One region of the Aeribacillus sp. FSL K6-2848 genome, then DNA from elsewhere that is predicted to be linked to it. Evidence: a T-box and tRNA genes for the amino acid it is inferred to sense, from the RefSeq annotation. Region 1 holds a T-box; the other holds one or more tRNA genes.
What was found. A T-box is a leader RNA that pairs with one kind of tRNA and senses whether it is charged. The one in region 1 lies ahead of thrS (threonine--tRNA ligase), so its partner is inferred to be a tRNA-Thr.

Region 1 (15,286 bases):
ATATCTAAAAAAATTATAGCAAATGTGATCATTAATGAAACCCCTTCAATTCCTTTTTCGTAATGTATATGTATGAATATGACCTTCGGGGAGGTTTAAAGTAAATGATTGTCATCCTTCTTCGTCTTTTCATAATTGCTGCGATTATTTTCCTAATTTATTCATTCATTAAATATTTATTGAACCCGAAGCGAAAGTTAGAATTGGCTCATGAGCAAAAAAAATTTTTCTTTCTTGATGATAAAGAAAATGTCCACAAAAATTTTTTGTTAACGCATAAAGGAGTTTTATTTGAAGGGGAAAAATATTTAGGCACGACTGAAACTTCTTTTGAAGTTATCTCCGTTTTTATTTGGACATCTACTCCAAATAAGTTAAGGGGGTTTACAAAAGAAGATTTTCAATTTATAGAATCGAAAATAAAAGAAGCATATCCTTACGCCAAAATCGACTGGAAAAGTCCAATTAAAGAGTTTTTGAATCGGAACGAATCGGAATTCCCGACACTATCTTAAGACAGCAAAAAAGAAAGAGCAGCTTGACATTCCCGTTCAAAATTGACAGCGTTAAAAGACTATGCGGTTCATGACTGGACGATCATGGTGTCGCTTTTTTGATCAATCTATGCAACATTTCTGATTTAAAAAGAAAATAAGCATTCTGAAGGCAGTTCCCATTGCGGGAGCTGCTGTTAGCTTCCATTTCTATTTTTATCCCATTACCTTTTCTCTTCCTCTATGAAATTTTGTAAAACAGCTCGGTAATTGATTATAATTTTTCGAAGTCTCCTTTTTAATTGGGTTTGGTCACTTTCATTATAAAACAGAGTGCTTCGTAAATGCTTTTTTCATTTTGATGATATTCTTGATCCCAACATTTAGTATAGAACCTAAATTTTTTGCATCGGCCTAAAAAACCCTTGAACTTTTGACTTTTTTCACTGTTGAGAAACGTAAAGCCATAATCGTTTACCTTTTCAGCCATATAAAAATCCCCTCCAAATAGAAGTGCAGCATCCGCGAGTCATTGCGCAGATTTTTTACACGTCTACTTAAAGGGGATCAATAATGTGCTGTTCAATTATGTCCAGCCCAAAGAGCAATGTACGTTTATAGGTGGCTTGCTTTTTCGATTACTTATTTAATTCAGCTTTAGCTGTTTCGGCGAGTTGTGCAAATCCTTTTTCATCATTTACTGCTAAGTCAGCAAGCATTTTTCTGTTTACTTCAATGCCAGCAAGCTTTAAACCGTGCATGAACCGGTTGTAGGAAAGACCGTGAATGCGCGCAGCAGCATTGATTCTCGTAATCCAAAGCTTACGGAAATCGCGTTTTCTTTGGCGACGGTCACGGTATGCATACATTAAAGATTTCATTACTTGCTGGTTAGCAACTTTATATAAACGATGTTTCGAACCGTAATAACCTTTTGCAAGCTTAATAATTTTTTTGCGGCGTCTGCGTGTCACTGTACCGCCTTTAACACGTGCCATAATGCATTCCCTCCTAAAAAATCGAAGTTAAAAATTATTTTATATTGTCAAGCATTTGATGAATACGTTTAAAGTCACCTTTGCTTACTAATGCTGGTTTGCGAAGTTTGCGTTTTTGCTTTTGAGTTTTGTTAGCGAATAAATGACTAGTAAATGCATGAGACCGTTTCAAATTTCCGTTCCCAGTTTTTTTAAATCTTTTCGCAGAGCCGCGATGAGTTTTCATTTTAGGCATAAAAGGATCCTCCTTCTATTTCTTTTCGTTTTTCGGTGCTAGCACTAGAAACATGCTGCGCCCATCCATTTTCGGCTTCGTTTCAACAGAACTGATGTCAGCGCATGCTTCAGAAAATCTTTCTAGAACTCGTTGGCCGATTTCTTTATGGGTAATCGCTCTTCCTTTAAAGCGGATCGATGCTTTCACCTTGTCACCCTTCTCCAAAAATTTCCGAGCATTGCGAAGCTTTGTATTAAAGTCATGCTCTTCAATTGTTGGGCTTAGGCGGACTTCCTTCACATTAATAACTTTCTGCTTTTTACGCGCCTCTTTTTCTTTCTTTTGCTGCTCGAAGCGGTATTTTCCGTAATCCATGATGCGAGCAACCGGCGGTTTTGCATTCGGAGCAACAAGAACGAGATCCAAATTGGCATTTGCGGCAATATCAAGCGCTTCTTGCCGTGATTTAATGCCTAACTGATTACCGTTTTGATCGACCAGTCGAACTTCACGAGCGCGGATGCCCTCGTTTACTAACATATCTTTGCTAATAATGAGCCACCTCCAAGATTTTATAAACAAAGTGCACGTTCGCCTTGACAGAGCTTATACATTCGTTTATGCAAATAAAAAACGCGTAGACGCACACTGCACCCACACGTTGAATACACGAACTTTTTGTCCAATGTATAAACCTGTCAACAGCAACAATGTGCGTCAATCAGGTGAGAAGCGGGTGCTTCTGCTTGTTCTCCTTGACTATAATATTCTACCATGGCAAAGCAGCTTTGTCAAAACAACATTTCTTCAAAAACGATACCATTTTAAACTATTCAAACAGAAAATGCAAGAGTCTATTTGAATGAACATACATAAATCGGAATGGAGTGGACATGATAATCAACATATAACTATTGGAGTGATCGAAATGGATGCAAACCGCGTAAAACAAATTTTATCCTCGCCCGCTGATATTGAAGTTCTCTATAACGGAGCTTCCGTTTGGATTGATCAGCTAAATGAAGATGGAAAAACAGCAACCGTTCATGTAAGAGGTCCGTTTAAAGAACGTACGGTTGTAGATATTTCTGAGCTTGAAGAAAAATAATTCCTCCATTGTTTTAAACATTATTGATATAAAATAGCTCCCAATGCTCCGGTAAAAGAACCGTTTGATAAAAATATGCTTTGCAGACCTGTCATGGAATCAAAGCTTTGGATGATTTGTTGTAAAGGAGGGTTTTGCGAAATTGCAGCTCCAACATAGACACACGTGTCCACTTGATGAAGCTCGGCACATTGCTTTGCCAAAAGAACGATCGTTTCACCAATCAATTGAAATAACGTTGCAAAAGCATCTTTTTTCCGGGCTCTCGATAAATCCGGATTGCCAAAATTAGCAGCGGTTACATCTCCTAAAATTGGAGGAGCCTCTTCTCCATACAAATCTTTTACCAACAAATCAACATGGCTTCGATCACCTTTTTTCGCCAAATCAACGATTTGATAAAAATTGCTCTCCTGCAAAATGAGCCGGCTTAAACCGGAAATAACACCGCCGCCGATACCGCTTCCAAGCAAACGCTCATACCGCTCGCCCTTCATAAGGAAAAAAGATGTTCCAGTTCCGATGCTGACGATTAAAAAATCGCTCTTTGGCTCCTTTCCTTCTTCTACTAAAAGCTCTCTTGTTCCTATACAAACTGAATCAAATTCTGGAATAAAGGTCACATCAGCGCCGGTCAATTTTTCTTTTACTTTTGCAGCTCTGCCTCCTGTTATTCTATAGCGGGCAGCCGGCTTCAATCTCTTCATCCAAGAAAGAGCTTGATCCATTTCATCAATTGGAAACCATTTATACCGATATCGTCCATGTTCAACATAAGCAATTTTTAATAAACTTCCCCCTGCATCAATTCCTACTATTTCCATCTGTACACCCCTCGCTTATGCTTTAAAAAAAAGGAAATCAGCAAACGCCGATTTCCTTATTTTCTCCCTTCTTTTCCAACAGATACAGCAAATGTCTCCAGCGGCATGGATTCTGATTTTTGTTCTCCATACTTTCTGACATTGACCGTCTCATTTTCTGCTTCTTGATCACCGACAACGACCATGTACGGGATTTTTTGCATTTGTGCCTCACGAATTTTATAGCCGATTTTTTCATCCCGAATATCGACTTCAACACGCAAGCCTTCTTGCTGAAGACGCTGTTCTACTGTTTTGGCATAATCAAGATGCACTTCCGGCGAAACAGGGATGACTTTCACTTGCACAGGTGCAAGCCAAGTTGGGAAGGCGCCTTTAAATTCCTCAATTAAGAAGGCAACAAACCGTTCCATCGTTGAAACAACTCCGCGGTGAATAACAACTGGCCGATGATGTTTGCCGTCTTCGCCAACATATGTTAAATCAAGCCGTTCCGGAAGGAGAAAATCTAGCTGAACAGTCGATAATGTTTCATCTTTTCCTAAAGCCGTCCGCACTTGTACATCCAATTTCGGTCCGTAAAATGCCGCTTCACCTTCCGCTTCATAATAATCCAGCCCGAGTTCGTCCATTGCGGCTTTCAGCATCGACTGGGCTTTTTCCCACATTTCATCATCATCATAATATTTTTCTTTATCCTCAGGATCGCGGTAAGATAATCGGAACGAATAATCTTTTATACCAAAATCCTCGTATACCTCTTCAATAAGGCGGACAACTCGGATGAATTCGTCTTTAATTTGATCCGGCCGAACGAAAATATGTGCATCGTTCAACGTCATCCCGCGAACACGCTGCAGCCCTGTCAATGCACCTGACATTTCGTATCTGTGCATTGTTCCAAGTTCTGCAATGCGGATCGGCAATTCCCGATAGCTGTGAATTTCATTTTTGTAAATCATCATATGATGCGGGCAATTCATCGGACGCAATACAAGCTCTTCGTTATCCATCTTCATTGGCGGAAACATATCATCTTGATAATGGTCCCAATGGCCGGAAGCTTTATAAAGATCGACGCTGCCGAGAACAGGTGTGTATACATGCTGGTATCCGAGTTTAATTTCTTTATCAACAATATAGCGTTCGATAATCCGGCGGATAGTTGCACCTTTTGGCAGCCAAAGCGGCAAGCCTTGTCCAACCTTTTGAGAAGTGGTAAACAGGTTTAATTCTTTTCCAAGCTTGCGATGATCCCGCTCTTTTGCTTCTTCAAGCATGCGGAGATGTTCTTTAAGCTCTTCTTTTGTAAAAAATGCTGTACCGTATATGCGTTGAAGCATTTTGTTTTTGCTGTCTCCACGCCAGTAGGCGCCGGCTACGCTGAGCAATTTAAATTCCTTTATTTTTCCGGTAGAAGGAACGTGGACTCCTCGGCATAGATCGAAAAATTCTCCTTGCTCATATATGGAAATGATTTCGCCTTCCGGAATATCATCGATAAGCTCAAGCTTTAAATGGTCGCCGATTTCCTCATACATTTTTTTTGCTTCATCGCGGCTTACTTCTTTACGAATAACCGGCAAATTTTCGCCGACAATTTTTTTCATTTCTTTTTCGATTTTAGGCAAATCCTCGTGAGAGATCGTTTCATCCATATCGATATCATAATAAAAACCGTTTTCAATGACGGGCCCGACTCCCAATTTTACATTTGGGTAAAGCCGTTTAATCGCTTGCGCCATTAAATGTGCTGTACTATGTCGTAAAATTTCTAACGCTTCTTTTGTATCAGGCGTCAAAATTTCAATCTGGCCGTCTTGTTCAATCGGGGTTTTTAAGTCAATAAGCTTTCCATTTATTTTACCTGCAATGGCTTTTTTCTTTAATCCAGGGCTGATGGATGCAGCGATTTCTTCCGTTGTTGTTCCGTACGGAAATTCTTTTACAGAACCGTCTGGAAAAGTAATTTTAATGGCTTCTTTCATCTTCTTTCCTCCTTTGTTTTTTCTTGCAAAAATAAACACCCGTCCCTAAAAGAAGGGACGAGTGTTGTATGTAAAACCCGTGGTTCCACCCTAGTTCCCGCTCAAAACTTTGAGCGGCTCATTTTGATAACGGAACAATCCGCCAGCTATTACTTGGCAAAAGCCGTTCACAGCTGAAGTTTAGAGGTGGTAAGAGCATTACACGAGTTAGGAAGGTTTCAGCCTGTGCCTTCCCTCTCTTTGAACTGTGATAATACTCCCGTGTCCTCATCATAACCTTTTCGTGATGAATGATTTCAACCGTATTATAGACTGATTCGCCACCAAAAATCAAGGAGTACTGAAAGAAACTTATCGTTTTTGAAAGCTAGCCCTTGAAAAAAATCGAACCCGTTCCTGAAAGATGTTTTGGATCGTTTGAATCATTGCTTCCTCCTGTTGATCGGAGTATATATAAATTTCTAAAGGAGCAATGGATACAAGCGGGGCCAGCAAATGGGAATCAATATACATCGGGTGGCGATAAATAAATTCCCGATCAATCCACTTTTTCAATTCCAGCTCTTTTATTTCGATGAACTTTTCATTAAACACTTGAAAGGAAGTATCATGCAAAATATGAATCGTTGATAATTTCGGTTTTTTATTGAGAACATATTCCCGCAAGCTTTGAATAAAATTTTGGTATTCCTGCTCCATTTTATACTCTTCAATGGAGAGACCGACATATTCCGAAAGTCTTGATAAATAATCAGACAAGCGGAATTGAATAAATGATTCTATAGAAAAAGATTGGTTTGGCCGAAGGAAATTCGTTAAAGCAGAAATAATTAAGTTTTCTCTCGGCTCAAAATGTTTGATCATTGGAATTTCCGCCCGCTCTCCTTCCAAGATCGATTGAGCAATATGTAAAATTTGCTGTTTTTCATCTTCATCCTCAAAATAAAATTGTTTTTCAATTATAAAAAGAAGGAGACGGGGCTCTTTCACATTTAGAAAAAAGTCAACAAATGATGGTACGAGCACATCAGATATAAATGTTTCCCAATCATCTGTTTCACATGTTAATACTGTGCCGTTCAGCAAGGCTGCTTGGAAATCAAAGTTTTCCTTCTCTGTATTAAGCAATTGATGCAGATAAGAAGCTTCTTTTTCCGTTTGAAAAGTTATTTCCAGCAAAAAAAGATCCCCCCCTTTATATAGCAAGTCCTGTTTCTATATATATGGGGGGATGGCATTATTTAGAAGTGTTTGCTGTCCAGCGGCTATTCTTGTCTGCGATTTTTTCCTTTCAATTCCACGGGAATGGCCAAAAAACGAATCCTTTCCATAATTCTTTTTGCCTTTAACTGTTCTATTTCGCCTTTTTGTGAATAAGTCAGGTGGTGTTCCAATTCGCTAAAATTAAAGTTGGATGTAAAAAAGGTCGGTAAATTTTCAAGCATGCGGAATTGGAGAATCGAACCTAAAATGTCGTCTCTCATCCAGCTCGACATCGATTCAGCACCAATATCATCAAGCATTAATACCGGAATTTTTTTAACCGCATCAATCTTTTCATTCAGTGAATGATCTTGAAGAGCGCTTTTTAACTCCCTGACAAACTCCGGAACATATACAAGCATGGAAGGAACGCCTTTTTCCGCCAGCTCATTCGCGATCGCTCCAAGAATAAATGTCTTTCCCACGCCGAAAGAACCGTATAAATACAATCCTTTTAACCGATCATTTTGACCGTATTGCTCAACAAAATCTTGCACGAGAGACACTGCCTTCAGACGGTTCGGTTCGTTTAAATCAATATCCTCAAGGTGTGCATTGAGGATTTCCTTTGGTACATACATGCATTTAATGAGCGATTCTTGTTTTTTTCGAGCATCATATGCTTCTTTTCTCGGGCATTTATCATATTTCAGGTCGATTGTTTTTCTTTCAATAATTAATGTAGGGTGATATCCTTTTAAAATATTTTTGCACTCATCTAAATTTCGACATTCACGGCAAAACTTGCTCTGCGTTACAAATTCATACAGTTTGCCTAAACTGCGGTCAATCATATTTTCATCGATTTGATCTTTATGCTTTTCTAAAAATAACCTGACATCTTTGTCCGATTTTATTTGCTGTTTCAAGTTCAAATACGTTTCCCGAAACCCTTTGCTGTTCATGAATTGTTTTAAATGATTTTGCAGGGATTCCATCTTCCTCCCTCCTTTCGCCTAGTCCTTCTGTTTATTTTTATATTTTTTAATCCGCTCCTGCAGCTTTTGTTTTTCTTTTTCAAACGCTTCCGGATCGATGTTTTCTACCTGTTGATTTTCGTTTTCCAAAAGCCATGAAGGGAGTTTTTCTTTTCGAACGATTTTTTTGCTGTCAGTCTTCTTATCCTTTGTTTCCGCCCAAGTTAAATATTTCTTATGTTCTTTTTTCGCCACATCCACTGCATCCTTCACAGTTTTAATTCCTAATCGAGCCCAGTGGCTGGCAATTTTCTCAACATACGCTCTTGACAATTTCATATTTGTTTTTAGCAGGACATAATAAATTAAAACGTTGACAACTCCGGGAAGCAGCTTTTGCTGAAACATGACATCTTCAATAATTTTCAAATCCGCTGCGGACGGTTCAATACCGCCTGAAATATCTTTTAGAAACTGTCTTGGAGAGATGGATTCAAGCTGTCGAATTAATTCCTTATCTTTTGACTGTTCAATTTCTTCGTCTTTCACCCGCTGATTCAAAGGCTGAAGCCTATCAACAAGCTCTGGAAGACGGTTGCCGTGATTCAGCTTATACCAATCCCTCGCCCATTTTCGCAGCTCGTCTAAATTAATTTGCTCATCATGATCCAAAGAACGGATGACCAGATTTTTCATTTCAATTGGATCAATTCCATAAACATATGCTAATTTCTCAACAGCTTCCTTAACCGCAGGCGTGATCGCTTTTTTGGGCACAATATGCTCTGATAAACCGGCATAAAACAATTGAAAATCAAAGGACTGGTTTTGAATCGAAATCGGTTCTCCAGGCGCATGATCAAAAAGCTCCTGATCGTTTTCCTCAGGTTCCATTGCAATATTGGCTGAAAGCTCAGATGGGTGGATCGATTGGTATACTTCATGAAATGATCTTGTCACATCTTTGGCGTTGCTATCAACCGATTTATCGGAAAAATAGCTTTTCAATCTTTGGTACACCGTTTTTCCAACTCTGTTATATAAATATATGTTCAACATTCCATCATAAAAAAATTGTTTGGGGGAAAGAGGTCGTTGAAGTTCATAAATATATTTTTTCGGTTCGCTTTCATCGACAAGGTATGTTTTTAAAAGACCTATTCCTTCTAATTTCAAACGGTCATGATAAATTTCATTTAATGGGGATTGAGTAACAGCCATTAAAAAATGGTGGGTCGATTCCGTCCCCCAAAGACGGTTTTGTTCAAGCTCGCTCCAAAGCGTCATGTATAAGTTTAACGTTCTTGGCCCGATTAAGGGCTGGTACAGTAATGTAAGAACTTTTCGGTCAAATTCATGAATCAAACTGCTCGTACATTTCACAACGTAGCGATCAACAGGCAGCAGCTCTTTCCAGTGATGATGTCCAATCATTTTTTCAAAACCTTCCCAAATAGCATGTCATAATCTCGCAGCTCTTTATGAACGTTCTTTTTTGATCAGTTCTTTCAATTCCTCAATAAAGACATTTATATCTTTAAATTGCCTGTAAACAGAAGCAAATCGAACGTATGCGACTTCATCAATTTCGGCTAGTCTGTCCATCACCATTTCGCCGATCGTTTCGCTTGATATTTCCGATGTACCTAGATTTCTTAGTTCTTTTTCAATATCATGCGCAGCATCTTCCAATTTTTTTAAAGAAACCGGTCTTTTCTCACAAGCTTTAATCATCCCGCGCAAAACTTTTTCCCTGCTGAACTCTTCACGTGTTCCTTCCTTTTTCACAACGATGAGCGGAATTTCTTCCACTTTTTCAAACGTTGTGAACCGATATTGACATTCCTCACATTCCCTTCGCCTCCGAATTGATCTCCCTTCATCGACTGGACGCGAATCTAAAACACGTGTTCCAAAATGGTGGCAGGAAGGGCATTTCATATCACCAGCTCCAATCTTTTTAACTAAATCAAAAAAGCTCTACCTACATCTTATTAAATAGCATTGGATCAGACAAGAAACTTTCAAGCTCTTGTATTTTTGTTATAGATAATTCGACTGAATGAAATGGATTTCTGTCAGTCCGGTCCAATCAAATGATGTTCGAACCGCCAAACAGTGATGGCAGCCATGCCAATAAAAGCTTTTTTATTTTTACATCACTACAATGAATGATTTTAAAAACATCAAAGCCTCTTTTTCATAACGGCTTTGCAGGGGGTAGAATAACTCGGTCCTTTGAAGCCACAAATAAGATGCCTCTAAATACCATTCAATATGAAATATTATTCTTTATTATAATATAAAAAGAGGTGCAGTAAAAAGCTGACACCTCTTTGCATTTCCATTCAAATTTTATTCTGTTTTCACTTTAAAGTGCTTTTGCTTGACCCTGTTTGATTTGAACAGGACCCATACCGCGAGGAATTTCAATATTTTCGCGCGTTTGAGCACCTAAAGCTTCAGAAATGTAATCCGCTGCAATATTTGGATTTAAATCACCGCAAGTGTACACATCAATGCTAGCATATCCATGCTCTGGAAAACTATGAATTGTTAGGTGTGACTCTGAAATGATCACAACTCCGCTTACACCCTGAGGCGCAAACTTATGAAACGCAACCTCCCGGATTTCAGCACCTGATTTTAATGCTGCATTTACAAACGTTTTTTCAATAAATTCCAAGTCATTCAACTTATCAAAGTCGCATCCCCACAGCTCAGAGATAACGTGACGTCCCATTGTTTCCATAGCCATGGATCCCCCTTTATAAATTTTTATGAATTCTTCGCACTCTGGTATGTTTAACTACCACGGGGGAAAGTTAGTCCAAAGAGGTCCTAACCCTTTAAGTAGCCACATTACCTTGCGTTTAAGAAGTTCACGAAAAATAGTATATATGGTTTGATTTGTTTTTGCAACATACTTTGTCAAAAATTTTGCGCTGAAAAAAGTATCCAAACAAAAAGAAGAAGAGGGTCAATCTTTGTAAAGATCAACCCTCCCATCATTTTATACAGCTGCGGCCAATTTATTCAATTTGCTTGCTACAAGTTTTGCTAAATCCACAACGCGGCAAGAGTAGCCCCATTCATTATCATACCATGCAAGCACTTTTACCTTTCTTGTTCCCATAACCATTGTCGTTAAACCGTCGACAATAGCAGAGTGCGGGTTTGTGTTGTAGTCAACCGATACGAGCGGTTCTGAAGAAAAATCTAATATCCCCTTCAGCTTTCCTTGAGAAGCTTGGATAAACGCTTCATTTACCTCTTCAACGGTCACATCGCGTTTTAGATCTACAACAAAGTCTACGAGGGAGACGTTTGGTGTAGGCACTCTTAATGCAAGACCGTGCAATTTTCCTTTTAATTGCGGTAAAACTAAACCGATCGCTTTTGCTGCACCGGTAGTTGTCGGAATGATTGATTGGGCGCACGCTCGCGCTCTTCTTAAATCTTTATGCGGATTATCAATATTTCTTTGATCGTTCGTATATGCGTGGACAGTAGTCATTAAACCATATTCAATGCCAAACTGTTCATCAAGAACTTTTGCAACAGGCGCTAGACAGTTTGTTGTGCAAGAAGCATTCGAAATAATGACATGGTTGTCAGGATCATATTGTTCTTCGTTTACACCGATAACAATCGTTACATCTTCATTTTTTCCAGGTGCTGTTAAAATAACTTTCTTCGCCCCTGCCTCAACATGCATCATCGCTTTTTCACGGGAGTTGAATTTTCCTGTCGCTTCAATCACTATGTCCACATCTAGATCTTTCCAGGGAAGTTCAATAGGATTTCGATTGTTCAAAAGAAGCACTTTATGGCCATTTACAATTAAATGATCTTCTTTTGGAATGACTTCTCCTTCAAATTTCCCATGGTTTGTATCGTATTTAATTAAATGAGCCAATGTTTCTGCTGGATAGCTTGCATTGATTGCTACGATATTCAAATCTCCTTCTAAAATTGCTTTTCTGAATACCATTCGGCCAATTCGGCCGAAACCGTTAATGGCAACCTTAGCACTCATGTGAATATCCCCTTCCGGCATTATGTTACACTTTTTATCTCCTATTCTGTTAATTAGTATATCATATTTATAAAATAACGAAACAATTATTTTAATCGTTTCTTAAAAAAATATATACTAAAAATAAAAAAACCGCTCTATTTGCGAGCGGATTAACCAATTCCCCAATTCATGAGAATGTTTTCCAATTGCTGTTCCGTTTCTTCTAATGTTCCATCATTGTTGATCACTGCATCGGCAAATTTTACTTTTTCTTTCAAAGGCATTTGTGCATTGATGCGTGATAAAGCTTCTTTCTTCGAAAAATTATTCCTTTTCATTAATCGTTCCAGTTGATTTTTTTCTCCCGTATAAACAACAATCACTTTATCCACTAAATGCTTCAAATTGCTTTCAAATAGAAGGGGAATATCAAGAACTACTGCTTTCGCACCTTCTGAGATCAATTGTTCCTGTCGCCTTTTCATTTCCAGCCTGACCTCAGGATGTACAATACTGTTTAGCTTCTCCCGCTTATCTTCGTTTTGAAATACAATGTAGCCTAATCGAGCTCGGTTGATCGTTAAGTCTTCGTTTAATATTTCCTTTCCGAAAGCATTTACGATCTCTGTATATGCTTTTTTGCCGACTTCTACCACTTCTCTTGCAATTAGATCTGCGTCAATAACTGGAATGCCTCTTTTTTTAAGCATTTCAGACACAGTGCTTTTTCCGCTTGCTATGCCTCCAGTTAATCCAATAATCATTGTCATATCATCATTCTCCTTTATCCTTACATGGCCCAAACACCGATCATTATTAATAATAAACCCGGGATAAATGAAAACTTTTCAAAAAACGAATAGGATGAAGCAAATCGGCCGGATTTCATTCCAATATAAACAAACATCGTGCTCATACAAGTGACGAAAATAGCTGTTAAAAAAGGTTCATACCCTGCTAAAGCCGCACCGATTCCTGCTCCGAATGAATCGAGCGAAAGAGCGATCCCAAGCAGCAAAGCTTCCACGCCTGTAATCTCGCCAGATCGATCCATATCAACTGCAGCAGGCTTTTTCAATATATGAATGACAATGCCTAACGATTTTAATTCCATATTTAAAATCGTTTTTTCACTCTTTTCCTCATCTTTCTCATCCTCTGATTCATTGTTGCGGAAAAAGGAATATAACACAAACATGCCAAGCAAAATAAAAATAGCTCCGCCAAGCCTATCCGTAAAATAGGGAGGAAGAACACTTTGAGCTATTTGTCCGGCCATCATCGCAGCGAGCAACACAATCGCCGAACAGCATGAAATAGTGATAATCGATTTAATTGGAATTTTTACTTTACGCAAACCGAACGCTAAGCCAACAGAAAAACTATCAAGACTGACTGCCAACGCCAATATTAAAACCGATCCGATTTCCGTCATTTTATCAAATGCCCCTTCTTTCCTTTTATTGCTAACATAGTAATATGAAAACCGCCTAAAATGTGTTCGCTTCAGAAGGTGGCATAAATCTTTCTACACTTGGCAAGATGAACAAAAATGTGTGCCTCTTCCCCCAATTTTTATTTTTTGGATAGGGCTTCCGCAAATTTTACATTGTTCTTTTTCTCTTGCATAGACAAATAAGTCCAGTTGAAACATCCCGATTTGCCCTTGTGAATTGACGTAGGATCGGACAGTACTTCCTCCTTTTTCAACTGCTTCCTTCAGCGTTTGAATAATTTCCCGATGCAATATTTTCACTTTTTCCGCTGTCAAATCTTTTGCCAGCCGCTCCGGATGAATGCCTGATCGAAACAATACTTCATCAACGTAAATGTTTCCTAATCCCGCCACTATTTTTTGGTCAAGCAAAACCGTCTTGATGTTTCTAGAGGTAGACTGAAGCTTGCTCATAAGTCTTTCAGCAGTAAATTGTTCCGAAAAAGGCTCCATCCCTAACTGGGACAAAGGAGGATGCTTCTCCTCCTCGCCCTTTTGATACAGATGCATAGTGCCAAATTTGCGAACATCCCGATATCTTAATTCCGTTTCATCTTGAAAGCGAAAAATGACATGTGTGTGAGGTTCAATGGGCTTTATTTTTGGATACAGTCCATATCTTCCTTCCATTCGTAAATGTGATACAAGAACATATCGATCTAAATAAAATTTTAAAAATTTCCCTCTTCTTCCGATTTCATTGATTGTTTCCCCTCTCAAAACGCGGCAAAACTGCTCTGCGTCTTCGGGACGTTTGATGATTTTCGGCCATGATACGATAACTTCATCGATGACTTTTCCTATGACAAGCTCCCTTAATGTTTTTCGAATCGTTTCTACTTCAGGAAGCTCAGGCATTATGTTCACCCCTTATCTCCACTCGAAAAAGGCGGGGGAGCTTCCCTTTCCGCCTTTTTCAAATTATTTCGCTTCATACCACGTAGAACCGTAAGAATAATCAACCTTTAACGGCACTTTTAGCTGAATGGCATTTTCCATTACTTCCGGAACAAGCTTTTCTAAAATTTCAATTTCATCCTTTGGCGCTTCAAACACCAATTCGTCATGAACTTGAAGCAGCAGCCTCGTTTGCAAATTTCGTTTTTCAATTTCTTGCGCCATATCGATCATCGCTTTTTTGATAATATCCGCTGCACTTCCTTGAATCGGAGTATTCATGGCTGTTCGCTCGGCAAAACTTCTGATATTGAAATTTCTGCTCGTAATTTCCGGAATATATCTCCGACGCTGCATTAGTGTCGTTACATAGCCTTTTTGCTTCGCCTCTTGGATTATGCCATCCATATATTCTTTAACACCTTTATAAATTTCAAAATATTTTTTAATAAATTCACCAGCTTCTTTTCGGGTAATTCCTAAGTTTTGCGACAATCCGTAATCGCTGATTCCGTAAACAATCCCGAAATTAACTGCTTTTGCCTGTCTTCTCATGTTGGAGGTCACTTTATCTTCTTCGACATGGAACACATCGATCGCCGTTTTTGTATGAATATCAAGATCTTGTTGAAACGCTTCAATCAATTTTTCATCTCCAGATATATGCGCAAGCACTCGCAGTTCAATCTGGGAATAGTCCGCTGCAAAAATGACCCAATCTTTTTCAGAAGGGATAAATGCTTGACGAATTTTGCGGCCTTCCTCAAGGCGAATTGGAATGTTTTGCAAATTCGGGTCTGTGGAGCTTAATCTTCCGGTTTGCGTTAATGCTTGATTAAATCGGGTGTGGATTTTATGCGTATCACGATGGACAACCTTCAGCAACCCTTCAATATACGTCGATTGAAGCTTTCCGAGCTGCCGGTAATGCAAAATTTTCTCCACAATTTCGTGTTGTCCTCTCAATTTTTCTAAAACGTCCGCAGAGGTCGAATACCCCGTTTTGGTCTTTTTCAAAACCGGTAGATTGAGCTTTTCAAATAAAATCGGCCCAAGCTGCTTCG
Region 2 (15,286 bases), 3.0 Mb from region 1:
GAACCGCAATTTGTGCTGTATATGCTTTTGTAGACGCAACCGCAATTTCAGGTCCGGCATGAAGCAGCAGCGTATAGTCCGCCTCACGGGAAAGAGTTGAACCCGGAACATTCGTTATAGTTAATGCTTTATGTCCAAGCTCCTTCACTTGAACAAGCACCGCACGGCTGTCTGCCGTTTCTCCGCTTTGTGAAATGAAAATAAACAGCGGATTATTTGATAAAAGCGGCATATTGTATGAAAATTCACTGGCAACGTGCACTTCTGTCGGTACTTTTGCCCATTTTTCGATTAATTGCTTTCCTACAAGCCCTGCGTGATAGCTCGTTCCGCACGCTATAATATAAATGCGGTCCGCTTCATGAACAGCTTGAACAATTTCTTGATCAATTTTTAATTGATCGTGTTCGTCTTGATATTTTTGAATAATTTTACGTATAACAAGCGGTTGTTCATCAATTTCTTTCAACATGTAGTGAGGGTATGTTCCTTTTTCAATGTCGCTTGCATCAAGTTCAGCAGTATATGGAGCGCGTTCTATTACGTCCCCGTTTAAATTTTTGATTGTCACTTGATCACGAGTGACAATAACGATTTCTTTATCCATTAATTCGACAAATTGATTTGTTACTTGCAGCATTGCCATGGCGTCTGAAGCAACAACATTAAAGTCTCCGCCAAGTCCCACAAGAAGAGGGCTTTTGTTTTTCGCAACATAGATCACGTCTCGGTTATTTTCATCTAATAGAGCGATCGCATAAGATCCCTTCAACAAGGATAATGTTTGGCGAAATGCTTCTTCGACACTTAAACCTTTGTTGACAAATTGTTCAATTGTTTGAACAATAACTTCCGTATCCGTTTCACTTTTTAATTCAACATTTTGTAAATACTCACGCTTTACTTGCAAATAGTTTTCAATGACACCGTTATGCACAAGTGTAAAGCGTTTGGATGCACTTTGGTGAGGATGCGCATTTTCTTTGCTAGGCGCTCCATGAGTAGCCCACCGTGTGTGGCCAATTCCGATGGAAGCTGAAACACTTCTGTCCACACCTTCACGAAGCTCCGCAATGCGTCCTTTTTCTTTAAATACATATGTTCCTTCTCCGTTTAATACTGCAATACCTGCAGAGTCGTAGCCTCTGTATTCTAATTTTTCCAAACCGCGCAATAAAATTTCCTTGCAGTCTTGTTGTCCGATATATCCTACAATTCCGCACATAGTCTTAGTTTCCTCCCCATTTAAAGGGGACAAAAGAAGCCTGAACAACTGGGGACAGATCTCTTTCCAGCCATCAAAGCTTCTCTGTCCCCTCACACATGTTTTGTAAAATGTATCCCGTTATGTCACAGTCTTTTTGTGCAAAGAGTCGCCTCTTTGTTTTAAGACGTGACTTTACGGCTGTACGGGAAGGCAACCGGGAGGCATCCGCCGAAACTTCGATAAACCTCCTCCTCGTCAACTAAGCAGATGTCCGCTCCTGCTTAGTCCAGGCGCTTTACAATAAAAAATTTTCTAACTGCCCACCTTTCTATTCTAGAATGTGCTAAAACAATTTATATATTACAATATGGAAAAGCAGTTCGTCAATTCATTTCTGTCTTTCCATATTGTATTATATGATTTCAAGCGTTTTCTCGATACAATGAATATTCAATAAAGAAAGGGAGCTTGCCTCCCCACAACCTCCTGAAAGTAGCCGGCATCCGCCAGCTACTTTCAGATAAAAATCGAAAAATAAATCGAGTAGGAGGGAGCGATTAACTCCCGTCCTCTCACACCACCGTACGTACGGTTCCGTATACGGCGGTTCAATTAAGATAATTGACGCAAGTCTTTATAACTTCCGTGAATAGCTGTTCTCTTTATGCCAGTGGTCACTCCACCCTCCAAGAGATCTCCCACGGGATTCACCGCTTCCTCCCTCAAGTGAGGTACTACGTTTTCTGTGTTCATCATGACTCACTGAATGCCAAGGGCTATTCTCTCTTAATTGTTCGGTCCTTCTTAGTTGTTCTAGACCAACTAATACTATGACCTCTGCTGACTTCTGACGGTTCAGCTATCTATCACTAGATAGGTTACCAAGGTTACTTGGCGTGCCAGCCAGACCTCCCCGGGTAAGAGTGTAATCTTTCCTTCCATCCATCTGCTTCATTTACTCTGTATCACCTTCGGCAGAAAGGGCTTTGTTTTGTCTTGCAAACTCACCCAGTGATACCTAGCCTCATATGAAGTTCGTGTTCCTCAGACCGGAAGTTTGCCGCTCGCTTCCTTCAGATTCCGCGTCACCACGGACACCCTTGCGTTAAGCTAACTGCTACTTCTGCCTTCGCAGCTCGGGACTTTCACCCTATAGATTACACCCATGCCGGGCGCACAAGCAAGTGGAGAAAAACGCATTGTTTTTCTCCACTTATTTATTTTAGAGACTTACCGGACAGCCCCGTCTCTTCATCATTCAACGCCCATTTCCGCTTTGATAACTTCCACAATTTTTTTCACGTACCTCTGGCATTCATCTTCCGTCGGCGCTTCGGCCATTACACGAACGAGCGGTTCTGTTCCGGAAGGACGTACGAGAATTCTTCCATTTCCGTTCATTTCTTTTTCTACTTCTTCTATAACAGCTTTTACTTTTTCATTTTCCATGACAGCCTGCTTGTCCTGCACCTTTACATTGATCAAAAGCTGCGGGAATTTTTTCATTTCACTCGCAAGTTCAGAGAGCTTTTTGCCTTTTGTCTTCATTATGTTGACAAGCTGAATCGCTGTTAAAAGACCGTCACCCGTCGTATTGTAGTCAAGAAAAATAATATGTCCGGATTGCTCTCCACCTAAATTGTAGTTGTTCTTCTTCATCGCTTCGACAACATAGCGATCGCCGACAGCGGTTTGAACGCTTTTTAGTCCATTTGCCTCCAAAGCTTTATAAAAGCCTAGGTTGCTCATAACTGTCGATACAACAGTGTCCCCGTTCAGCATTCCCTGCTCTTTTAAATATTTGGCGCAAATAAACATAATTTGATCCCCATCAACAATTTTTCCGTTCTCATCAATGGCAATCAAACGGTCCCCATCACCGTCAAACGCTAAACCTATATCTGCTTCTTTTTCTTTCACAAATTCCGCTAACGTTTCTGGATGAGTAGACCCAACCCCATCGTTAATATTCAGACCATTTGGAGATGCACCGATTGTCGAAACATCTGCATCCAAGTCGGCAAAAAGATGTGTAGCTAGTGATGATGTGGCTCCGTGCGCACAGTCCAAAGCGATATGTAAACCAGTGAACTCTTCGTCAACCGTCTGTTTTAAATATTGCAAGTATTTTTGTACGCCTTCAAAATAATCGCTCACTTGCCCCAGATCAGAGCCGGTCGGTCTAGGAAGGTTATCTTCTTCTTGATCGAGCAGCGCTTCAATTTCTTCTTCTTGTTCATCGGAAAGCTTAAAACCATCAGGGCCAAAAAATTTTATTCCGTTATCTTGAACAGGATTATGCGAAGCGGAGATCATGATGCCTGCTTCGGCTCCTAATGCCTTTGTCAAATAAGCAACACCTGGTGTGCTAATGACTCCAAGCCTCATTACCTCGGCGCCAATGGAAAGAAGCCCGGCAACTAAAGCACCCTCAAGCATATGACCTGAAATGCGGGTATCCCGGCCAATCAACACTTTTGGTCTATTTTTATCTTTTGTTAACACGTACCCGCCAAAGCGTCCTATTTTAAACGCTAATTCAGGAGTGAGTTCACTGTTGGCAACTCCTCTTACTCCGTCTGTACCGAAATATTTTTCCATGAATCATCGCTCCTTTTAAAAAATATCACTTAATTTGAAGCTTCTTCAGCAGACTTTTTTTGTTCAGATGGTTCAACTGAATCGTTATTTTCTTCTATTTGATTTCTTCTTTCATTATCTGCTTCTTCCAACGAGTTTTCTTTATTGGATAAGCGAATCTTCACTTTTTCACTCGATAAAACTGTCGAGAGGTTGTAACGGTTTTTGGCCTCCACATTTACTTCATGTTCTCCTTCATCTAACCCTGCAACATTCACATACAATTCGATATCAGATTCTTTTACGTTTTTCAAAACACTGTCTTTTCCTCGCAAAACAACATCCAGCTTTCCTGTATCCGGATCAATAAATTCAATTTCCTGATCGTTTCCTAAACCGATGACTTTGATCGGCACCTGTTTAAACGTCTTTTCTTCTCGTTTTTCAATATCTATTTTAATTTGAACTTTATTCGGGACAACGTTTGTCACTCCATCCGGAGCCGGAACATCAGCTTCAACTGTCGCATTTTCTTTGATTTTGCTTAAGTCGACAGATACATCATCAATTGACTCTATTTGCTCTAGCACATCCTTTGGACCATAAATTGTCACTTGGCTAGGGATCGATTGAATCGATGATATGCTCAGTCCATCAGAAAGCTTTCCTGTTGTTTTGATTTTTAAGGGTACAGATTTCGATTTCGTTGGGCTTTCTACCGGCACTGTTACGGTAACCGCTGACGGTTCGATTGTAACAGGCAGGATGTTCCCATTTGCATCGTATACTGTCACTTTTGACTTCTGTACAACTGTTCCATCAGCACCTTCCAAACTTACTGTTGCTTTCACAACAGCTACAGCATCAATATGCTCTTTTGCGCCTGTAATTTTTACACTGTCCGGTTTAACAATCGGACGCTCCGCAATGTAGCCTTCCTTCATTTTGTTTTTATTAATAACTTCCACTTCAACCGGAAAATTTTCAGATACCTTTTCATGAATACCTACTGTAATGACAGCCGGATCAATGTCAACCTCCAATTGGTCAGACAAGTTTTTATGTTTCAAACGGACACTGTGCGTGCCAACGGATAAATCCGTTAAATCTGCAAAAATTTCAAAGTCCTTGACTTGTTTTGTCGTAGTGACAATACTTTTGGGCCCTTCAATCGTAACGGTGACGGTTTGGGGAATACCGGTGACAACAAATGCACGGTCGTCATAGTATACGTTTACGGGCACATCTGTAATTGTAGCTGTTTCGGTTGTGGATGGCGACCGAAATATATTGTATTTTTCTTCATTATTCGAAGCAGGCGATTCTATATTCACTGAAGCATATAGCATGAGCGCTAGCAACAATGCAATGATGCGCATAAACCAGTTGCTATTCATTAATTTATCCATTCTTTTTCACCCTCCATTGCCAGCGGCTAGAGGAAGCAGCTTTCGTACGGTTAAACTCAGCCAAGAGCATCTCCTTTAACGTTTCTGGAGTTAAATGTCTATGCAGCTCACCATCCTTGGCAATCGATATACCGCCTGTTTCTTCAGAAACAATGATAGTTATACTATCGGTTACTTCACTAATTCCCACTGCAGCGCGATGGCGTGTGCCCAGCTCCTTCGATATAAACGGGCTTTCGGAAAGCGGCAAATAACAGGCAGCAGCGGACACTTGATCTTTTTGTATAATAACTGCACCATCATGTAAAGGGGTATTGGGGATAAAAATATTAATTAATAGTTCAGCAGAAATATGGGCATTTAGCGGTATACCGGTCTCAACATAATCCTCCATTCCTATTTTTCGTTCAATCGAAATGAGAGCACCGATTCTCCTTTTCGCCATATACTCAACAGCTTTTGCTATTGCTTCGGTCATGTTTGTTTGCCCATCATCTTCCTGGCTAGCTGCCCTTGCAAATAGACGCCCCCTTCCTAATTGCTCAAGGGCTCTGCGAAACTCCGGCTGGAAAATAATGATGATAGCCAAAAAACCCCAAATCAACACTTGGTCCATTAACCATTGCAAAGTATTCAAGCCTAAATATTGGCTTAACACTCTAACGATAATGATTACGATAATTCCTTTTAAAAGCTGAACAGCTTTCGTTCCACGAATCACCATAATCAATTTATAGATAACGAACCAAACGAGGAGAATATCAATGACATCTATGAGGTAATGCAAAAGAGAAAAATCCCCTAAGGTCATATTGTTTTCCTCCAATAGTTCATCAAATCGCGATTGATCTATTCTAATCAAACTTCTAGGTTTGAAAATCTCTCTAATCAAAATTCCACTTTATTATATCATAACTTTTCCTAAATGCACTTAAACATAAAAATAGACCATCCTACTAAAGATGGCCTATTGTTTAAAAACCTCTGACAGAGTCGATTTTACTTCATACCACAGCCACTCAAACAATTCGTTTATTTCCTCAACCTCTCCGGTAACTTGACCGGCAGAAGCCAAATATTGGTCTCCGTTAATCACCGTTACATTTCCTTCAACTTTTCCTTCTATTTTAATATCACCGTTTTTAACAGTAATATCACCTTTCACCGTTTCTCCTTCAGGCACAATAACAGTACGGTTGTCAACAACCAAATTATCATACTTTGTTACGCTGAATTGGCTTTCTTCATAAGAAGCAAATAAACTTCCAGTCATTAGAATAACAAATAGTGCAGCGGCTGAAAAGAAAGGATGATTTCGGAACCAGCGTCTAGTTGAGACCGTACGCTTTTCTTTTGGCAGTTTTTCTAACACCTTTTGCGTAAAATCTGCCGGTGCTTCAACATGTGAGATACTCTTGACAAACGCTACAGCTTTTTCCAATTCTTGATAATGTGCCTTGCAATCCTCACAAGATTGCAAGTGTTTTTTTAACTCACGGCCTTCATCCTCATGCAAATCCCCGTCCAAATACTTATGGATCATCTCCACTACATGCTTAGGACATTTCATCTTACTCACCCCAATCACAAATGCCTTAATTGTTTGCGTAAAGCCTCCCGTCCCCGGTGTATTCTTGTTTTAACTGTTCCGACTGGAAGTTCCAATATCTCTGCGATTTCTTGCAAGGATAGCTCCTCAATATATCTCAATACGATGACTGATCGATATTTATCCGGCAGTTTTAAAATTTCTTTTTGAATCGTTTCTTGCAGTTCAATTGCTTCAACTTCTTTTTCAGGCATTGCAATATCAGATGATACTTGGGAGTACATTGTTAAGCCATCAGTCCCCGCAACTTCTGCATCTAAATAATAGTCCGGCTTCTTTTTCCGAATACGATCAATCGATAAATTGGTTGCAATCCGATAAATCCATGTAGAAAATTTTTTGTTCATATCAAATGAATGGATGTTCATATACACTCTTATAAATGCTTCCTGTGCTATGTCCTCAGCTTCATGGACGTTTCCCAGCATTCTATAACAAAGTTGAAAAATTTTATCTTTATATAATTCAACAACTTCTGCAAATGCATTTTGGTCGCCTTTTTTAATTTGTTTGATCTTTTTATTTATAAATTCTTCCATTTTTCTACCTCCGCAGTTGCGGGTACATCATGATACGAATTCGTTCCCCAAAGGTTTCATTTTTTTATAAATCTATTCTAGCAAATTTTAGGAATTTATGTTTTCATCTGCAAGAAAAATTTTTTCCTTTTGTAGCAAAAACCTTTCACATTCCCATTTCTGGGCTTTTTATAAAGAAACGTCCAACTTGTCATAATGAAAAATGACATTACAAATTTTTTTCAGAGGGGTTGCACCTAACGCCGCGTTAGGTATTATGATCACAATAGGTTTATAAAGATAAGTGTTTTGGGGGCGATGTTAAAGTGAAGGAAGAGACTTACTTTACGATTGGCGAATTTTCTAAAAAGACGGGAACAACAATCCGAACATTGCATTATTATGATCAAATTGGACTGCTCAAACCGAAAAAAAATCCTCGTTCTGGACACCGATTATACTCTGCTCATGATGTATTGACACTTCAAAAAATAGTCAGTCTTAAATTTTTAGGATACAGTTTAGAACAAATCAAAGAGTTAATTAATGAAACCAACTTCGATTTAAACTTAAAGGAAACTTTACAGTTCCAAAAAGAAGCGCTTGAAGAACGAAAGGAACATATTGAAGAAGTGCTCAAAGCCATTAAACGAATTCTCACGATTTTAGAAGAAGAAAAAGAAGTGGATAGCAATGTTTTAATGAGTCTTATTCAGAGCATACAAACAGAAAAAGAACAGCGCAAATGGTTAGAACATTATACGTCAAAAGAAGTAGCTGAAAAGCTTTTTGATCAGCCTGAAGAGGTAATGATCTCCCTTGACAAAGAATACATCCAATTATCCCAAGAAACAAAAAGATTGGCAGGAAGACCTGTCGATGATCCTGAGGTAGAAGCGTTAGTCGAAAAATATATGAAAACAATATTAGAATTTATCGGAAAAGAATTAATTAGTGTTATCGGGAATTTAGATGAAGCTGAAATTAAAACTATTGAAAATAAATTGGCATCTCCATTTACACAGGAGGAAGAGGAGTGGCTTCAGCAAGTGATGGAACATTATGCGATGAAAGCTGGGCTTCTCCAAGATGAAAATATTGACCGACTTTAGCAAATAAAAAAACTTCACCTCCCCTTTTCCAATTGGGGAGGTCATTTTTTATCTTTGAATTACAGGATGATGGATATTCATTCAGCTCCCATTTTCCCGAAACCTTCCCCAAATTTTATCGAGTGAAGTGTTCCGCCGGAAGCCCAATTATCTCTTTCATATTCATCGAAAACTACTGTAACCCATTCTTCTTTCACGTTTAGTATTTGCGCTGCTGCTTTTGTTATTGCCTCAGTAAACTGCTGTTTCTGTTCTGCGGTTCTTCCTTTAGCCAGCCTTACGTTGATAAAAGGCATCGAATCACAACTCCTTTAAGCCGTTTGAATTTATAAATGGTGTCGAAATTTATTCGTCCTCATCCGGATCTGTGCTATTTCAAAAAATGAAACAAGACAGAAGTTTGTCGATATACTTCGTCACAACACCCGTAAAAACCTTTGCTGGGCAGTCATTGTATGCAAAATGTTTTACACAAATCATCCTCTACAGCAACAATCTTCTGGAAAAGAGACTAATTTTTAAAATCAACAAAAAATCATTTAGGTCATGGTTCCATTTAGGAACAACCGCATTACCAATACTAAAAGGAAAAATACAATTCGACTTCAATGGTATATCCAAATTTAAAAGGCTGTTATGGGACTAAAAAGGAGAATGCTCCTACATATCATTATTTTGAGATTCAAAAGCGAGGATTAGATATAATCGAAGGATTAGTAACATTTCAAATAAAAAAATCCTGACAATTTCTTGTCAGGAATTAAGTTCATCTTATTTTATAAAGTTTTCCCTATTGAATTTAAAAGCGGAAGACGGGACTCGAACCCGCGACCCCCACCTTGGCAAGGTGGTGTTCTACCACTGAACTACTTCCGCACAAATGGTGAGCCATGGAGGATTCGAACCTCCGACCCTCTGATTAAAAGTCAGATGCTCTACCGACTGAGCTAATGGCTCTTAAAGTCTTCTAATCCATTTTAAAATTTGTCAGATGTCCCTTCCTCTTCCTGATTTTTCGAGGATACTGGATGCGTCGGGACAAATCGCTGCTTATTCGACGAGGCTTTGCCCTTTGTAAAATCTAGTTAAATCTTACTTTCTATCTAACATTTTTACAAAAAAAAGAACAGACATGAACTGTCTTTTTATAATAAATGGCTGGGCTAGCTGGATTCGAACCAGCGCATCACGGAGTCAAAGTCCGTTGCCTTACCGCTTGGCTATAGCCCAATATCACCATTCATCTCTTGACTAATTATATTGTACCAATAAAAAAATCACTTTATACAACATTTTGTTGTTTAATGTGATTTCAATGTTTCATAACATTCTTCGGCATGGTGGAGGGGGACGGATTCGAACCGCCGAACCCTAAGGGAGCGGATTTACAGTCCGCCGCGTTTAGCCACTTCGCTACCCCTCCGATTATTAAAAATGCCGGCGAGAGGAATCGAACCCCCAACCTACTGATTACAAGTCAGTTGCTCTACCAATTGAGCTACACCGGCGCAATAAATACTTTAAATCACACTCAGTTTTTACCTTTGTTTAAATTGTTATGCCAGCCTCATTAAACTTGTTTAAGAAAAGCTTGTTTAGTACATGGTGGAGGATGACGGGATCGAACCGCCGACCCCTTGCTTGTAAGGCAAGTGCTCTCCCAGCTGAGCTAATCCTCCATGGTGACCCGTACGGGATTCGAACCCGTGTTACCGCCGTGAAAGGGCGGTGTCTTAACCACTTGACCAACGGGCCAATAACATCATTAGCAAAAAGACAAATTAAATTATATATAACAATTTACTTTTTGTCAATTATAAAATCATTTTTCCTTCACAAGTTTTTTATTAAGCAATCGACGAGTATTAGTATAGAGGAAAAATGGTTTATTGTCAATATGAAGATTGAGCCAAGCATTTGCAGGAGGGATTCCATAATAAACGCATACAAATGATAAAGATAACCCCAAAGTAATTCCTAGTCCTACTTAATCTCTTCAATGCTTGATGGATAAGTGTTTTCACTTTATTTTTTAGGTACATGGTACGGGTCACGTGTGGCTTCGTTTATTGTTCTCGTGATCTTTTCGATGTATTGTTTGAATGGGCTTCTTGAGATTTTTTCCATCTTTCTACTTGTCCAATAAGCGTTTTGATGACTAACTTTTTCTAATGCTGCCACCAAGGCCGTCATCATCGCACCGGTACCTTGATCCACCCAGTTCCGCCCATTTTCAAATGTTTCGCAAACACACTCATCGTTCTTTCTGTACTCCCCATTGGACGCATTCCGGTCATGTCTATTCCTTTTTCTCTCAGCTATTTCTGGATTTGCTATAAAAAACCTCCTTATATCTATTCTTGAGGAGATTATCTCATAATCTTACAGAGTCTAGAAGATTGGCTAAATTTGACGCTTACTTTTAAGGGAAAACGTTCCAAAAAAGGTTAAAATTATAAAAAATCAGAAACAATTCTGAGAGATCTGACGTTTTAATAAGTAGAAAGTCCTTCACAAGAAGTTATGTCTGATATTTCGAATTATCCAATGTTTTTCTTAAGGCAACGGGCGTGAAGAGAGGTGTAAAAAGGTGCGTTATGAAAAAATACGTGTACTATTGATTGAGAAAGACAAAGATGAGTTGTTAAAAATTTGCTCTATCGTTAAAAATGAGACCGACATAGAAATAGTAAGAGTCACGTGCGAGCTGAAATGTTTAAGTGATTTTATTAACCGTTTACATGTGAACATTGTACTAATGAATATCGGATTAGTAAAAGATACAGAAAAAGTCAAAGTAATAAAATCTGTTACTGAAAAAACAAAAGCACAGCTGATTATTTTAAATGATCAGATTGACAATCGATTGATTTTTGAAGCTTTTATTGCCGGGGCAATCTGTTACATAGACAAATCCTATAATCATATTCCAAATGTAATACGCTTAGCGTATCAAAAATGGTCACTTAAAAGTGCTTATGTTGAATCTGTTATCCGTAAGGAGTTTTGTCGCTTAAGACAACTAGAGATCCACTATATGAAGGAGAGATTAACACAAACAGAACAAAAAATATTAAAGCTGATCGCTGAAGGCTATAAGCAAAAACAAATAGCAGAAATATTAATGGTAGAAATTAATACAATAAAAAAGCACATTACTAATATTTTGAAAAAGACGGGGGAAAAAAGAAGCAAAGAAGCAGCCCGAAAGGCCCGGGAATGGGGGTTAATTTAAAAGGTGGCAAGAAAATTTGGGACTTTTTTCAAATGTGGCTTCTACTCTAATCACCGTTCTGTATTGTTAGAAAATGTGAACTGTAAAAACAGGTAGCTAGCACCTTACTCGAAGGATTCTCGCGGGAATTCAGGAATTTTAATGCGGAAAAACGAGGAGGGTTTTATTTGAAAAAAATGGTTAAAAATTGCTTTAACTTCTATTCTAGCTGTAGGAGCATTAGTGCCTGTTGCATCAGCTGCTAACTACAAATTTCATTTTGATGTGACAACAAACTTTTTAACTGGACGTGCTTATACTAACTATGCATGGAAATTTACAGATAAAGAGAATCCAGTTGTTAAGATTACTAGTATAGATTCGAATTGGACAGCAGGAGTAAGAATGGAAAATTCGGAAGGTGCGAAAAGAAGTAGTAATCTTTATACTAAAAAGGCTGGTAATTACACATTAACAAATAATGGAGCTAAGGCCAGTTATAAGTACCGTTTGAAAATCTGGAAAGAAAAAGGAGGTAAATTTGACCGCTTTACGATGAAAGGGAAATGGAACCCAGATACGTATTAACTTAACTCTTTCAATTTCGATTCCGTAGCATATCGCATTTCTGCAATGTAGAAATGCGATATGCTTTTAAAGTAGTTTTGATAGTTATCAATCAGAAAGCGAGTGAAAGATAATGCTCTTACTGGAATTAAAAAGGGGTTTATTGAATAAGCGCATGTTAGTTTCCTGTATGTTTGCTCTTGTATTACCTGAATCCGTGATGAATTGAAATCGACTTTGATTTTGTTGTAATTTTGATGGATTGATAATCCATAAAACCCTTTTTATGCTTATGACCTATGTCATCTCTATTTCCGAAAATGGAACAAATCTCTTTTTTAGGTATACGAACCAAAAAAATAGACAAAAAAGCACAGGGAGTGACGTTGGACATCAGTTCCCGAACATTCGTTCGTTATCTTGCCTCTCTCCATTTCTGATAGACGTTCAGTAGGGGCTCGCTATAGCCACTCCTTCGCGTCAGTTTCATCCAGATCTGTCGTGATCGACGGACGAGTCGCCCTGCCATCGTGATCACCGTCTGAATAATCGTCTTGATGCGGCGGCGTTTCACTTTGTGGTGCAACGGATGTCTCGGATCGCTTAATAGATCTTGTCCAATCAGACGAAGAAGATTGTAAACGAAGGCTCCCATGACCAACACGAGCGCATTCGTTTTCATCTTCCCAGATGGAAGCCGCTCTAAATCTAAGTCGCTCTTCAGTTCGCTATGAAACTGTTCGCATGTCGCATGGTCATGATACAACGCGAGCACATCGCTCATTCGAACATGCTCGTATCCTTTGAGCCGCACCCAATAGCTTTCCACTTCATAATCAGGAACGAGCATCAGCTGTCCATTGCGTTCCATCGTCCGTTCCGTCACTTGGGTGACTTGAACGTACGTATACGTGTTTCCATCGATCGCTGCCTTCTGTGGAAGGCATAGCTCATAGGTTTGTACTCCTTCGCTTTGTCCATCATCGACACGTTTGCCCTTTTGCGAAGCGATCTGGAACCAAAGCGCTTTCGATTCTCGGCGTAAGTTTCGCTTGATGACAAAGTCCACGTCTTCCTTTAGGCATACGTGCACATTCGCTTCTGCATCGTTTCCTGCATCCATGCGAACAAGCAGACGAGATGAAGTCAGTTGACGAGCTCGACGGATAGCGGTGACTAAAAACGAGGGCATGTTGTCTTGCACATGTTGTTTCCCTGGACGCAACTCGGCATGAACGAGATACCCTTCCTTCCCTGCATACGCAAACAACGGTGTAAAACCGTCAAATCCTTTATACGTTCGACTGACTCCTTCTTTTTTCGTATCGGAGTTGTCAAATGGGGAACCATCTATATCAAGGGGAAGCCATGTCGTCTTTCCTTTGGTCCAACAAGGGGACAAAGTGGCATGTCGTTGAATCAACAGACGTATGGACTCCTCCCAAAGAATCGTTTCGGTCATCGGAAGACAAGCGAGCTGATCGAGTCGTTGTCGCAAGGTTGGAGAGGAAGGCACGTGCTGAATCCCCATCGATGCCGAAAAGATATCGTCCTGACGATACGCTTCGATATGATCGAAATCCGTTTTTCCTGTGGCAAGCAAGCCAATCATCGAGCGAATGACATCGCTATGGGAAATGTGCACTTCTCGACGAACCGTTGGAAGCCGAAGTGCGTTTACCCGTTTATCCAGTTTCGTTCGATGGAGTAAGTAGCCAACGAGAGCAAGCCCAGCACTTGGGGTAATCGCTTCATCTGTCAATACAAACCGAATCGGGAAATCTTTCATCACATCACCTACTTGATGAAGAATCGTCAACGTCGTTTTCCCTTATCGTATCAACGGTTTGCGACCATTGTAAAGATGTTTTGTCACGGATTCAGGGTATTAATATTTTTGACAGCTCATGACAGGTATTTGTATGATGTTTTATTTTTTGACCCCGAAGCTCCTGATATACGAGGTAATCATCAAGCGATTCAAGATATTTTAGGTGAAATACACAACAAATATAATATTTGGGAGAGCAGTTTTTCATACATAGGTATATTTTTTCCTTTAATTGTTGTGTTTCCATATGCCGCTTCCTATTTAGAAGAAAAGAATCAGAAGTTTCATTACTTTATACAAACAAGGAAATCTTTTGACCATTATGTTAGGAACAAATTCTTGGCCGCCACTTTAACTGGGGGGCTTGCTATCTTCATCCCAGAGTTTATCTTTTACGCTATAATTTCTATTTTTTTTAATAATGATGCCGATTCCCCCTATCGACAACTGCAGGAAGAAGGCATATTCTACACATTGTTCAACACACAGCCTGAATTGTATATTTGGATCAAATTTTTAACGCATTTTTTGCTTGGGGCGTGTTTCGCCTGTATCGCTTTATGCCTTTCCACCTTCGTCAAGAAGAAAGCAATTGTATACGTTGGGCCATTTCTGATTTTCGGTATTTGGGAGATCACCGCAGGAGCCATTCTGGATCAATATCAGTTTTCTCCATCCACCTGGTATGATTTATGGCCTGAAGTTTCGCCATTCTATGTATACGGGTCAATGATCACGATTTTGATTACAGGTTATGTAATTTTTATTTGGAGAACGAGACGGGTGAGAATTGATGACTAATGCCAATCCCCTGAGCACTAAGACCATTCTTTTAAACTGTATGAAACACAAAGTGAAGCACGTAGTTCTGACTCGAAAAGCTGTTTTGTTTGTATTGCTCGTATGTTTAGCAACTTTTCTGGCCAATAGCAAATTAGAGCATATTGACAACCGTTTCCTCAATATGTGGGATTTAATCTTCGATATGCTGTATCATCCTTACTACCAATTGTTCTTGTTTTTGCTGTTCTTCCTGTTTGTGTTAAGTGATATTTGCGATGATCGGCCGATAACTCTCTATGTTCTGCTGCGTTTAAATAAAAAATCGACTTGGTTACTTTCCAAAATATTCCTAATACTTTTAATAAGTACACTGTACACGCTCGTATATCTTTGTATTATTACTCTAATTTCTCTTTTATTATACGGTTATAGCATCCATTGGAGTCCAGGATCCTC

Region 2: it encodes a tRNA-Thr, which carries the amino acid that the T-box ahead of thrS (threonine--tRNA ligase) is inferred to sense. The anticodon was not compared.

The regions. Positions count from the first base shown of each region.
Region 1 is NZ_JBBOQQ010000001.1:3,159,325-3,174,610, forward strand. It holds gene NSS70_RS15260 (hypothetical protein) at 105-515, shown strand; gene NSS70_RS15265 (hypothetical protein) at 793-984, opposite strand; gene rplT (50S ribosomal protein L20) at 1,133-1,492, opposite strand; gene rpmI (50S ribosomal protein L35) at 1,527-1,727, opposite strand; gene infC (translation initiation factor IF-3) at 1,743-2,264, opposite strand; ribosomal protein L20 leader region at 2,333-2,463, opposite strand; gene NSS70_RS15285 (H-type small acid-soluble spore protein) at 2,638-2,817, shown strand; gene coaW (type II pantothenate kinase) at 2,838-3,641, opposite strand; gene thrS (threonine--tRNA ligase) at 3,698-5,629, opposite strand; T-box leader at 5,680-5,912, opposite strand; gene ytxC (putative sporulation protein YtxC) at 5,981-6,808, opposite strand; gene dnaI (primosomal protein DnaI) at 6,895-7,830, opposite strand; gene NSS70_RS15310 (replication initiation and membrane attachment family protein) at 7,849-9,243, opposite strand; gene nrdR (transcriptional regulator NrdR) at 9,289-9,750, opposite strand; gene speD (adenosylmethionine decarboxylase) at 10,181-10,561, opposite strand; gene NSS70_RS15325 (glyceraldehyde-3-phosphate dehydrogenase) at 10,823-11,848, opposite strand; gene coaE (dephospho-CoA kinase) at 12,001-12,600, opposite strand; gene ytaF (sporulation membrane protein YtaF) at 12,621-13,340, opposite strand; gene mutM (DNA-formamidopyrimidine glycosylase) at 13,359-14,183, opposite strand; gene polA (DNA polymerase I) at 14,247-15,286, opposite strand, start outside.
Region 2 is NZ_JBBOQQ010000001.1:194,599-209,884, reverse strand. It holds gene glmS (glutamine--fructose-6-phosphate transaminase (isomerizing)) at 1-1,225, opposite strand, end outside; gene glmM (phosphoglucosamine mutase) at 2,462-3,808, opposite strand; gene NSS70_RS01165 (CdaR family protein) at 3,838-5,196, opposite strand; gene cdaA (diadenylate cyclase CdaA) at 5,189-6,007, opposite strand; gene NSS70_RS01155 (anti-sigma factor family protein) at 6,164-6,766, opposite strand; gene sigW (RNA polymerase sigma factor SigW) at 6,781-7,344, opposite strand; gene NSS70_RS01145 (MerR family transcriptional regulator) at 7,650-8,435, shown strand; gene NSS70_RS01140 (tautomerase family protein) at 8,513-8,731, opposite strand; tRNA gene NSS70_RS01135 (tRNA-Gly) at 9,240-9,311, opposite strand; tRNA gene NSS70_RS01130 (tRNA-Lys) at 9,317-9,392, opposite strand; tRNA gene NSS70_RS01125 (tRNA-Gln) at 9,591-9,665, opposite strand; tRNA gene NSS70_RS01120 (tRNA-Tyr) at 9,774-9,858, opposite strand; tRNA gene NSS70_RS01115 (tRNA-Thr) at 9,871-9,943, opposite strand; tRNA gene NSS70_RS01110 (tRNA-Val) at 10,039-10,114, opposite strand; tRNA gene NSS70_RS01105 (tRNA-Glu) at 10,116-10,190, opposite strand; gene NSS70_RS01100 (hypothetical protein) at 10,461-10,652, opposite strand; gene NSS70_RS20700 (hypothetical protein) at 10,628-10,714, opposite strand; gene NSS70_RS01090 (response regulator transcription factor) at 11,026-11,670, shown strand; gene NSS70_RS01085 (hypothetical protein) at 11,893-12,237, shown strand; gene NSS70_RS01080 (IS1380-like element ISGsp2 family transposase) at 12,632-14,005, opposite strand; gene NSS70_RS01075 (hypothetical protein) at 14,114-14,848, shown strand; gene NSS70_RS01070 (hypothetical protein) at 14,901-15,286, shown strand, end outside.